Regions from separate parts of the Schinkia azotoformans genome, predicted to be linked through region 1. Evidence: riboswitches for the same ligand, from Rfam matches in the RefSeq annotation. Region 1 holds a riboswitch; the other holds the start of a gene.

Region 1 (5,679 bases):
CTCACAATCTGAAATTCTATCTTTGATTGCTTCCTCCATAAAAGCTTCAAATAGTGGCCCTACGATTGCACCTAGTTTAATCACTGCCAAAGTAGCTATTAAACAATCAGGATGTTTAGGTAAAAAAACGAAGACAATATCACCTTTGTGAATCCCATGCTTCTTTAAAACTGTAGCCAAATGATCTGTTTTCTCTTTAACCTCTTTAAATGTATATTTAATTTCTTCTTCCCCGTTAACATAATGAATGGCTATTTTTTCACCGAACCCATCCGCCACATGACGGTCAATACACTCGTAAGCCATATTGACTTTGTTCGTTTTGTACCAGGAGAAATTCTTTTTCACTTCCTCCCAAGAAAACTCTTCACGAACCTTTTGATAATTAGAAAGATTATAGTCTCCCCGGGCAGGATTTAGATATTTTACTAAAGATGTAATCAATTTTATAATCCCCTTACTCTTGTTTTGATAAGTCCAAGTGACTTAAAACTTTGTCTTTTAGCTGTGCAAGCAATAAATCTCCACGGGCTCTTGGTCTTGGCGCCTCAATTTTCAATTCTTCATACACAATGCCAGGCTGCCCTCTTAATATTAAAATCCGATCACAAAGATATAATGCCTCATCAATATCATGTGTTACTAACACAAATGTAGATTTATATTCATTCCAAATTGAAAGCAATAAATCTTGCAGCTTCATTTTCGTAAAAGCATCTAATGCACTGAAGGGCTCATCTAAAAGCAATATTTCCGGAGCTGATACAAGCGCCCTCGCAATTGCCACCCTTTGTGCCATACCACCTGATAGATCCTTTGGATACTGATTTTCAAAACCTGTTAACCCAACGGATTGAATTAATTGTTGCGCTTTTTTCTTCCGTTCTGATTGATCCTTTACTTTTAATCCAAAACCAACATTTTCAATAACAGTTAACCAAGGCATTAGCCTTGCTTCCTGAAACACCATTCCAATTTTTTTGTGAACTGAAGTGATAACCTCATCATTAATTTTGATCGTTCCTTTATAGCCTTGGTCCAAACCAGACAAAACCCTTAGCAAAGTGCTTTTCCCACAACCGCTTGTTCCAAGGATTCCAATAATCTCGCCTTCATTTACTGTCAAATCGATATTTTTAAAACCTGCTCCATTTTCAAACGTTCTTGTTACATTCTCAATTGCTAACATAATTTTTCCACCCTCAATTCCTCACAAAAGAGTCTTGCCAGTGCAGTGCTTTTCCCTCGAGCCCTTTTAGAAGGGAATCTGTTAGTTTTCCCATTATTGCAAATAGGACGATACTAGCGATGATTAACTCTGGTGAATACGTATTTTGTCCATAAACTAATAAATATCCAATGCCTTTACTTGCACCCATTAATTCTGCGGCAACGACAAACATCCAGCCTAATCCTAAACCACTGCGGATACCAACTAAGAATGATGGCAATGATGCAGGTAAAATGATTCTTTTTATCAATTGATAGGTTGTAAAATTATAGATACGCCCTACCTCAATTATTTTGCGGTCAACACCTTGAATCCCGGAAACAATATTTAAATAAACCGGGAAAAATACCCCAACTGCAATTAACGCAATTTTAGATGGCTCCCCGATCCCCATCCATAAAATAAATAGAGGAACCCATGCTAACGATGGAATAGAACGAAATGCCTGGAATATAGGATCAAGTAAAAGCTCTGCTTTTTTCAAATAGCCAACAATAGCTCCTAGGACAACTGCAAACCCTACGCCAAGTACAAATCCGAAGAAAATACGGTATAGCGTTATACCTAGATGGCCCCAAAGCGTTCCATCCTGTCCCATTTCAATAATCTTACTAATAATAATCGTCGGAGCAGGTAATAAATGCTTTGGAAAAACACCGATCTTACTTAAAAACTCCCAAGCTATGATTAATATTACCGGCAGGATACTTCCCCAAATAAGGGGCTGCAGTTTACCTGATCGTTGGACGGACTTTTTCGTTTTCTTCCCTATTCCAATATTCCCAACAACTGAAGCACTATTTCTTTCCATCTTATTGAATTCCCCTTTCTTGTGGGTGTCGGACCCTTTACTTAATAACCTCTTTCGCAAATTCAGGATTAATTAATTCATTAACAAGCGTTGATACATCTGTGTTCTTATCGATAATGTCTCCCTTTTGCAATACTATTCCGGCAGCATTTAATGCTTCAATTTGCTTCTCTCCTGGTACTGGTTCAGAGAAATCATTACGCTCTAATTGCTTCTTCGCTACCTCTGGTGAAATTTGGGCATGTTTTACAAGGATTTCAGCTAATTCATCTGGATTTTCAATTGCCCATTTTCTTGCTTTCTCATAAACTTCGATAACCTTTTTCACTTGTTCTGGATATTCTTTTGCAAATTCGCTGCGAACATTTAGAACTCCGTACGTATTGAAATCTACATTTCGGTAAAACAGATTTGCCTTTGTTTCAACCTCAACTCTTGCCATATGTGGGTCAAGTCCTGCCCATGCATCCACTTGATTCGTTGCTAACGCTGAAGCACCGTCACTATGCTGTAAAGCCACGATTTCAATATCTTTTGCTGTTAGCCCAACCTCATCTAATGCACGAAGTAAGAAAATATAAGGATCTGTACCAACTGTTGCCGCTACTTTTTTACCTTTTAATTCTTCAACAGATTTTATTGCTGAATCTTTACCTGTAACTAATGCTGTCCATTCAGGCTTTGAATAAATATAGACGGATTCAATTGGAGCCCCTTTCGCTTTTGCCATTAAGGCTGCCGCACCCGCTGTCGAACCAAAATCCGCGCTGCCACTGTTTAAAAACTCCAGTGCTTTATTACTTCCTTGACTTAATACGAACTCTATTTTTATATCATCTTGGGCGAATGCTTCTTCAACCCAACCGAATTCTTTAAGTACTAAGCTTGTTGGTGAATAGTAAGCATAATCGAGAACAATCTTTTTCGGCTTTTTGGCTTCTCCCCCACTATTCTCACCTTCAGCACCGGTATTATTTGACGAACTTGAACTGCTTGAGCAACCAACAACTCCAATCAATAATAATGTGCTTAATATAATTCCAATTAGTTTTTTCATTTTCTCTTCCTCTTTTCATTTGTCATATTTTAGATGCAAGATTATGTCGTTAGATTTTTATTTCAATTATGTTTTTTCGCCATTTTATTACCTCCTATTTCGATGTATAAACTTAGATTTATACGCCTAAGGGAGGGGTTTTCTGTAAAATGAAAAACCCCTCTCCATAAGAAGAGGAGCCACCTCCTCTTATCTTCCAGACATGATCTTGTCTGCAGGATTTAGCACCTTACAAGCATTGCTTGTGGTTGCCGAACTTCTTCGGGCCTGTTCCCTCCGTCACTCTTGATAAGAGATTTACTTTTATTCAATTGTTCATTTGAATCAAAATCAAAAAAACCTTCATCCGATAAGGAAGAAGGGTTTTGTAGCCTCATTCAACCTTATCTTTCAGACAATTTTGTCTGCAGGATTTAGCACCTTACAAGCATCGCTTGTGGTTGCCGGACTTCTTCGGGCCTGTTCCCTCCGTCACTCTTGATAAGTAAATTTATTTATTTTTTAAAATTATGATAATTTGGATTATAGAGTAATTTATTTCCACCGTCAACCTTTTTTATATAAATAAAAAAATAAACAGTTCACTCCAGAATGAGTGAACTGTCCAACCTTCTTCTTTATCAACTTGTACTCATCTGCCTTGAAAGGGCTTTCCAAATACAATTATTTGAAACTTATGTTTTCCTCACGTAATACGGATTTTTGCCAATTTACTTGTTTTTGTTCTTGCTCTTTCATATGTGACTTAATCATTTTAATAACTCGCTTATTTAATTTCTTTTTTGTCATCTTCTCTCCTCCAATTTTCATCTATGGTATTTTGTTAACTTACTTCCTTGCTTGCTGTTACCATTAATCTCTAAAGAACATTCTTTACAAACACCCAACCTACATTCCTCCTCTGAAAACTTCCGTCGGGAGTATTCGATACTGGCTTGCTTAACTTATACAGTTTTGTCTCTAAAGTTTTGTGTCTACATATTCAACGATAACGACTACCATTACGTACAATGTGCAATTTGGAAACTAACCCATAGATAAAAAAGAAGAAGGTATTAGTGAAATTATATTAAATTAATCGAATTTTCACAATATAGTTTTAGTAAAATAAAGGTGGTAATTTTTCACTTTCACTAAATTTTCAAAAAGTGTTCCCTTGAGCACAAAAATTTAGGAATTAATAATAATATGGTAAGATGGGAAAAACCGGAATTCCGAGGAGGATTGGGTCTTTTATGTCATTAAACAATTGGTTTTCAAAAGGAATGACTTTTACAGAATACGTGAATTACATGCAAGTAAATCGGCCTGAGTTAGAGGGAGTATATAAAGAATTAGAACTAAACCACGAAGATGTTCAGTATTTTTCGGAGTTAAAAAATAAGAACCTTAGAATCATTACTCTAACTGCCGATTGGTGTGGAGATGCAGCACTTTGTGTACCTGTTTTGCAAAGGCTGGCTGAAGTTGCCTCAATCGAGACGAGATTTCTTATTCGAGATGAAAATTTGGAGCTAATGGATCAATATTTAACAAATGGGACATCCCGCTCTATTCCAATCTTTATTTTTATTGATGAAAAGGGTGAAGAACAAGCTGTTTGGGGTCCAAGGTCACCGGAGGTCCAACAATTTGTATCTGAAAAAAGAACTGAATTGCCACCACAGGATGCTCCGGATTTTCCTGATAAACAAAAAGCGATGTTTGCATCATTCAAAAAAACAGTAACAACTGAGCCTAGGTATTGGCAATCCGTTGTTTCAGATGTTCGAAAAAGATTGGAAACACGAATATGTCAGTAAATTTTATAGAATAATATCCTTAAAGCAAGGGGAAGGTGCTTTTGGTTAAACAATAACGCAAAAGCACCTTCCCCTTAATCGTTTTTTATTGTCTAGGCCCTCTTTTAGGGGACTCCACACCTAGTTCTGTTAATTGAGCTTGTGCTTCCTCTCTTGTAATGCTACCAGCTCTTTCTTGATCCATAATTGATCTTACTTTTTCCATCGTTGCTTCATCCAAATCCTTAAATATATCACCCGGGTTGTCTCCTGATCCGCCTGGTCGATTTTGACCTCCACCTGGATTGAATCCTCCAGGCCCATGACTGCTGGCAGTTGTTATCCCTGTTTCATTTAGCCAAGTGACAGAGTCTGAAATGGTAAAGTCTACAACCTTTGTTCCACCTTGATAATCACCATCGCTATACAGTCCATTAATATCTTTTCCAGTTGAAGCCCCACCGGTGAATAGCGTGTAGGAAGAGCCTTTTTCTAGTTTGGGTGAACTAATAAAAACAGATTGATAGTCTTTTTCAGGTGCGAACGTTACGATTGACTCCCCTTTACTGTCCTCCAAATGAACAAGCGCCCCTGCTTTCTGTGTTTCAGGATAGGTCATTAATAAAGAGTATTGTGATGACTCCTCGGAAACTGCTTGAGCCATCCCTGAGCTTCCAACTGCAATCAAAAATCCACCACTCATATCAAAACTGTTGTCATAATCAAGAGGTCCGTTTCCATTAGATGTCGGTCCGTTTACAATAACTGTTCCACCTGTCATAGCTATTGATCCATTTGA
Region 2 (5,679 bases), on a different contig from region 1:
ACTAGTTTCCAGCAGTAAAAGATCAACACCGCCGTCAATTAAACCACGTGTTTGCTCCATGTAATTATCAACAAGCTCATCAAAGGTAACCCCTCCGGTTACCGATAATGACTTTGTTGTAGGTCCCATTGATCCGGCGACAAAGCGGGGCCATTCAGGTGTTCCAAATTCGTCCCTTACTTTACAAGCAAGTTCGGCGGCTACCTTATTAATCTCGTAAGCTTTTGCACCAAGCTCATAATCAGCTAAAACCAACTTTGTCGCACCGAATGTATTTGTTTCGACGATATCTGCCCCAGCTTCAAAATAAGAACGGTGAATCCATTCAATAACATGGGGAGCCGTTATGTTTAAATACTCATTACAGCCCTCATATAGTTCACCACCGAAATCTGCTGCAGAAAGATTTGCTTGCTGTAGCATTGTTCCCATTGCACCATCTATAATCAGTATTTTTTTCTTCATCTGTTCTTGCAATGTATTGTGTGACAATCTAATCTTCCTCTCTTAGCTAAGAAAACTTTTAATTTCTTGTTAGTAAATTTTTGGAGTTTTTAGTTTTTAAGTATTGCACAAGTTCAACCGAAATTTCATAGCGCATAAACGGTGTGATTAAGTAAATTCCTTTAAATAAATCGAACGCCATATCGATTAAAGATTTGGCAATCGCGATGCCTTCGATGGCAGCCTTTTCGCGGTCTGTTCCGCAATCAGCCATTCTTCTTCTTATTACATCGGTCAATTTAATTCCCGGCACCTCATTGTGAAGAAATTCGGCATTTTGGCTGCTTACAATTGGCATAATCCCAATATAAATGGGTTTTGTGATATGCTTCGTTTCTTCGTAAACGTGTAAAAATTGCTGTTCATTAAAAATGGGCTGGCTAATAAAATAATCGGCACCATGCTCAATTTTTTTCTCCAGCCTTTTAACAGCCTTATCTAGATGGCGAACATTTGGATTAAAGGCCGCTGCAACTGAGAAGGAAGTCTTTTTTTGCAGGGGTTTTCCTGAAAATGTTATCCCCTCATTAAATTGCTTAATAAGACTAATTAATTCAAAAGAAGACAAGTCATAAACAGATGTGGCACCCGGAAAGTCCCCAACCTTTGTAGGGTCACCGGTAACAGCTAACACTTGGTCGATCCCTAAAGCATCCAAACCCATTAAATGGGATTGAAGTCCAATTAAATTTCGGTCCCGGCAGGTAATGTGCACAAGCGGGCGTATTTTCACTTCATTTTTAACAATCGCTGCCATTGCCATATTGCTTATTCTTGGTGAAGCCAATGAATTATCTGCCATTGTAAGAGCGTCTATGCCGACCTCTTTTAAAGCTTTAGCTCCTTCTATGAATGCAGTAGTATTTAATGTTTTTGGAGTGTCCAACTCAACGATAACGGACCGTTCTTTTGTAACAATTTCATGCAGGTGTGGTTGAGTAGGTTTGGCTGTAACAGTAATAATATTTTTATTTTCCTTAATTTTTACATCCTTATGTGTAACAGGTGCTAGTCCCTTTAGTCTTTTGCTAACAGCTTTAATATGTTTGGGCGTTGTTCCGCAGCAGCCACCGATGAGGCGAACACCTTGATTTCTGAGGTTAACGGCACACTCGCCAAAATATTCGGCATCTGATTCATATATTAATCTCCCATCTACATAATCTGGTAAGCTTGCATTTGGATAGGCTGAAAGGAACGCTTTCTTTGGCAATGGTATTTCTTCCAACGCTTGGGTCATATGATGGGGCCCGAGACGGCAATTTAAACCGACAACATCAGCCCCGAGATCTTCAAGTTCTTTTAAGGCAATACGAAGTGGTGTTCCGTCCTGTAAGACGGCAACCTCATGAATAGAAACCTGGGAGATGATCGGTAAATCGGTTTCTTTTCGAGCAATTTCTAGAACGGTCTTTATTTCATCGAAATCGTAGAATGTTTCAAGTAATAATCCGTCTACACCTTCCATCAGAATGCTGTAGAGCTGTTCACGAAAAGACCGTTTAATTTCATCAATCGTTGCTGCACTTTTTTTAATTCCTCGTATTCCACCGAAAGTTCCTAGCACATACGTATTTTCTTTAGCAGCTTTTTTTGCAAGGCGTACGGCAGCTGTATTAATATCTTTGACCTGATCTTCGAGACCGTACCTACCAAGTTTTATATAGTTAGCGCCATACGTATTTGTTTGTATTACATCCGCTCCAGCCTTAATATAGGTTTCATGGATTTGTGTAATACGGTCCGGCTGCAAGAGGTTTAATTCTTCAAAGCAAAAATCAACACCATATGAATAAAGGAGTGTCCCCATCGCACCATCAGCTATTAAAATACGATTTTGCAAATCTTGTAAAAATCCCATGTTTTCACCTACTACCTAATAGTTTTGATTAAGTCAAACTAAAAATACGTCAAAATAGAAAAAGTCTCCTCCATTAAGAAGAAGACTTTTTGCATTGCAATTCTTCTTCTTATCTGTCTGGAATTAGCACCTGACCTTCAGGCTGGTTGCTGAGATTTCATAGGGCCAGTCCCTCCACCTCTCGAGATAAGAATATAGTTTTATACTTAGGGTAGTATTTTTGTTTACACTAATTTACTATAGTACACCGAAATTTACAAGTGATTTTTTTGAATTGTTAAATAGTATCAATTGTCAAAAAAATACCCACAACTTATTAAGGTTGTGGATATTACTCTTTACATTCTTTGGTTAATAAATTTCCAAGGTGGAGAACCTCATTAATAAGCTTGTCCAATTCTTGGCTAATCATGATTGTCCTTTTATTAGTAAAACCATATTGAAGTCCATTATTTATCATTTGTTTCCGTTTTTTTTCAATTAAAGAATTTAATGAATTTAGTTGATCTAATTGCACCTTTGTAGAAGTTGTTTCCATCGAGCAGTCCCCATTTTAAAAATAGTAATAATAGTGTAATTGAATTATAACTTTTTTTCTTCTAAATTTGATGTGAATTTGATCACAATTTGTTTACAATTTATTGAAAATATTACAATAAAGGTAAAAATACCAAAAAGGTGGAACAGGAGTTTTTTTCCTGGCCACCCTTTGTCAATGACTATAATTGCCTATTTAATTGGATTACCAACGCAATCGAATCGTGCTACACCAGAGTCATCTGTAACGATGTTACAATTTGAATCTTTTCCAGTTCCATAAACTGTGGAATAAGTTTTCCAACCACCATCCAAGTTTACTGCTTTAAATCCATTAAGTGTCAATATTCTTGCGGCGAGATAACCACGAAGACCAACTTGGCAATTCACATAAATTGGTTTATCTTTTGGAAGTTCATCAAGGTGATCACGAAGTTCATCTAGTGGTATATTTACAGCTCCTTTGATGAATCCAAGCTTCAATTCACTTGGATTACGTACATCTACAAGATAGCCGCCATTCGCTACAATATCGTCGATTTCATGCCATTGTATCGTTTCAACGGCATCTTCGATAATATTTGAAGCTACATAACCAGCCATATTCACCGGGTCTTTTGCAGATGAATAGGGTGGGGCATAGGCCAACTCTAAATCGGGCAAATCAAGCACAGATAAGCCACCTTTGATTGCGGTTGCGATAACATCAATCCGCTTTTCGACACCATCTTTTCCAATGCCTTGAGCGCCGTAAATTTTTCCAGTCTCTTTGTCAAAGATGACCTTTAAGGCGATTGGCGCTGCTCCTGGATAATAGCCGGCATGTGAACCGGGATGGATATGAATGACTTGATAATTGTTAATACATAAGCGTTTCAATGTTTTCTCATTATTACCGGTACTTGCAGCAGTATAATCAAATACTTTTGCGACTGAAGTACCCATTGTTCCACTATATTTCTCTTTTTTTCCGTAAATATTATTGGCAACAATCCGACCTTGGCGGTTTGCTGGCCATGCGAGTGGAATAGCAGTGGTGGTACCATTAATATAATCTGTAACTTCAATTGCATCACCAAGAGCATAAATATCCGGATCGCTTGTTTCGAGATATTCATTTACTTTAATATGGCCGCGTTCTCCAAGATCAAGACCAGCATCTTTTGCTAGTTCATTTTCCGGTCTTACTCCGATTGCTAATAAAATCATCTCTGTTTCAATTTCTTTTCCACTATTTAAAATTACTTTTGTACCATTATTCTGAAAAGCTTGGACACCATCTTCGAGAATGAGGTTGACACCTTTTTGGGCCATATGAGTGTGTAAAATGGATGCCATTTCGAAATCGAAAGGAGCCATTACTTGGTTTGACATTTCAACTAATGTGACTTCAATTCCGCGCTCATGAAGATTTTCAGCCATTTCAACACCAATAAAACCACCGCCGATAACGACCGCTTTCTTTGGTTTCTTATCATCCACATAGGCCTTGATTGCATCTGTATCTGGAATATTTCGAAGTGTAAATAAATTATTTGCCTCTTTAATTCCAGGGATCGGAGGGACAATAGGTCTCGCACCCGGTGATAATATTAACTGATCATAGCTTTCATCATAGATTTCCCCAGTTTTTAAATTGTGAACAGTAACCGTTTTAGCGTCACGATTGATCTTTGTTACTTCACTTAAATTGCGAATATCCATGTTGAATCTGCTTGACATGCCGTCGACAGTTTGAACTAACAGTTTTTTCCTGTCTTTTATAACTTCTCCAATATAATATGGAAGTCCACAATTTGCAAATGAAATATATTCGCCTTTTTCAAACATAATAATATGTGATTTTTCATCTAATCGTCTTAATCTAGCTGCAGCAGTTGCACCTCCGGCAACCCCACCCACGATAATAATTTTATTCCCCATGTTTATTCCTCCCAATGGAATATTAATTATTCTTTATACCTACAAGGGTATAAAGATAAGATAAACTTATCCAGAGTAACAGTCAACTCTTTTATTTATCTATTTGAATTTTATCATCCAAAGATTGGAAGTTGAATACATGTCAAGAAAATGTCATTGAATATATATATTTTCTATATCGACAGCATAATCATAAGCTAAAACTAATCCAATATCGGTCGGATGCTCCTGGTCATTTGAAATAGTAAAAGGAATATGATTATCGTTCGCAAGTTTAATGTATTTTCTTAAATATGAGTAGTCAATATCCCCATTTAAAATCATCTTGACCTTTGGATTCTGTTTAAGTAAATCTTGAATTTGACTATTAGTTCCGGATGCTCTGACTTGAGATTTTGTTAACACTGCTAAAATTCTTTCCCTTAATGTTCCTAGGAACTTTTTTCTTTCTTCGGGATTAATTTCTTTCGGACCATGGATACCTTCCTGCAAAATATTTTCAATGTCTTTCGCCAACTTAATCCATCCTTTCAGTTTTATTTCTCCATATAAGTTTTAGAATTGGTAAAAAGATAGTATTCATGTATATATATTTTAAAGAGCTTGAAATGTGATATGATTTTGATAATGGTTGGGGGGAGGGAACGGAATTTTGAAGGACAGATTATCAACATTTTTAGTTTTATTGGCTGCTGTTTTATGGGGGACGACAGGTACAGCGCAAACATTTGCCCCGCCTGATACTCATCCGATTTCATTTGGAGCGATGAGATTAGCCTTTGGTGGTACTACGTTATTACTTTTTGTAGCATTGCAAGGAAAATTGAAGCTTAAAAATTGGCCATTGAAAGAGG

What was found. Region 1 has a riboswitch for S-adenosylmethionine ahead of P9E47_RS06215 (aliphatic sulfonate ABC transporter substrate-binding protein). Riboswitches for the same ligand answer to the same signal wherever they lie in the genome.
Region 2: linked by a shared signal. The riboswitch ahead of P9E47_RS02985 (bifunctional homocysteine S-methyltransferase/methylenetetrahydrofolate reductase) and the one ahead of P9E47_RS06215 (aliphatic sulfonate ABC transporter substrate-binding protein) in region 1 are both predicted to bind S-adenosylmethionine.

Annotation. Positions count from the first base shown of each region.
Region 1 covers NZ_JARSMD010000010.1:219,885-225,563, forward strand. Annotated here, with positions in the region: gene acsA (acetate--CoA ligase) at 1-444, opposite strand, end outside; gene P9E47_RS06205 (ABC transporter ATP-binding protein) at 458-1,189, opposite strand; gene P9E47_RS06210 (ABC transporter permease) at 1,203-2,042, opposite strand; gene P9E47_RS06215 (aliphatic sulfonate ABC transporter substrate-binding protein) at 2,080-3,099, opposite strand; SAM riboswitch class I at 3,286-3,394, opposite strand; SAM riboswitch class I at 3,480-3,586, opposite strand; gene P9E47_RS06220 (hypothetical protein) at 3,763-3,888, opposite strand; gene P9E47_RS06225 (thioredoxin family protein) at 4,335-4,901, shown strand; gene P9E47_RS06230 (carbohydrate-binding domain-containing protein) at 4,987-5,679, opposite strand, start outside.
Region 2 covers NZ_JARSMD010000005.1:139,085-144,763, reverse strand. Annotated here, with positions in the region: gene metH (methionine synthase) at 1-465, opposite strand, end outside; gene P9E47_RS02985 (bifunctional homocysteine S-methyltransferase/methylenetetrahydrofolate reductase) at 524-2,365, opposite strand; SAM riboswitch class I at 2,472-2,558, opposite strand; gene P9E47_RS02980 (aspartyl-phosphate phosphatase Spo0E family protein) at 2,697-2,903, opposite strand; gene cdr (CoA-disulfide reductase) at 3,095-4,825, opposite strand; gene P9E47_RS02970 (YueI family protein) at 4,979-5,341, opposite strand; gene P9E47_RS02965 (EamA family transporter) at 5,478-5,679, shown strand, end outside.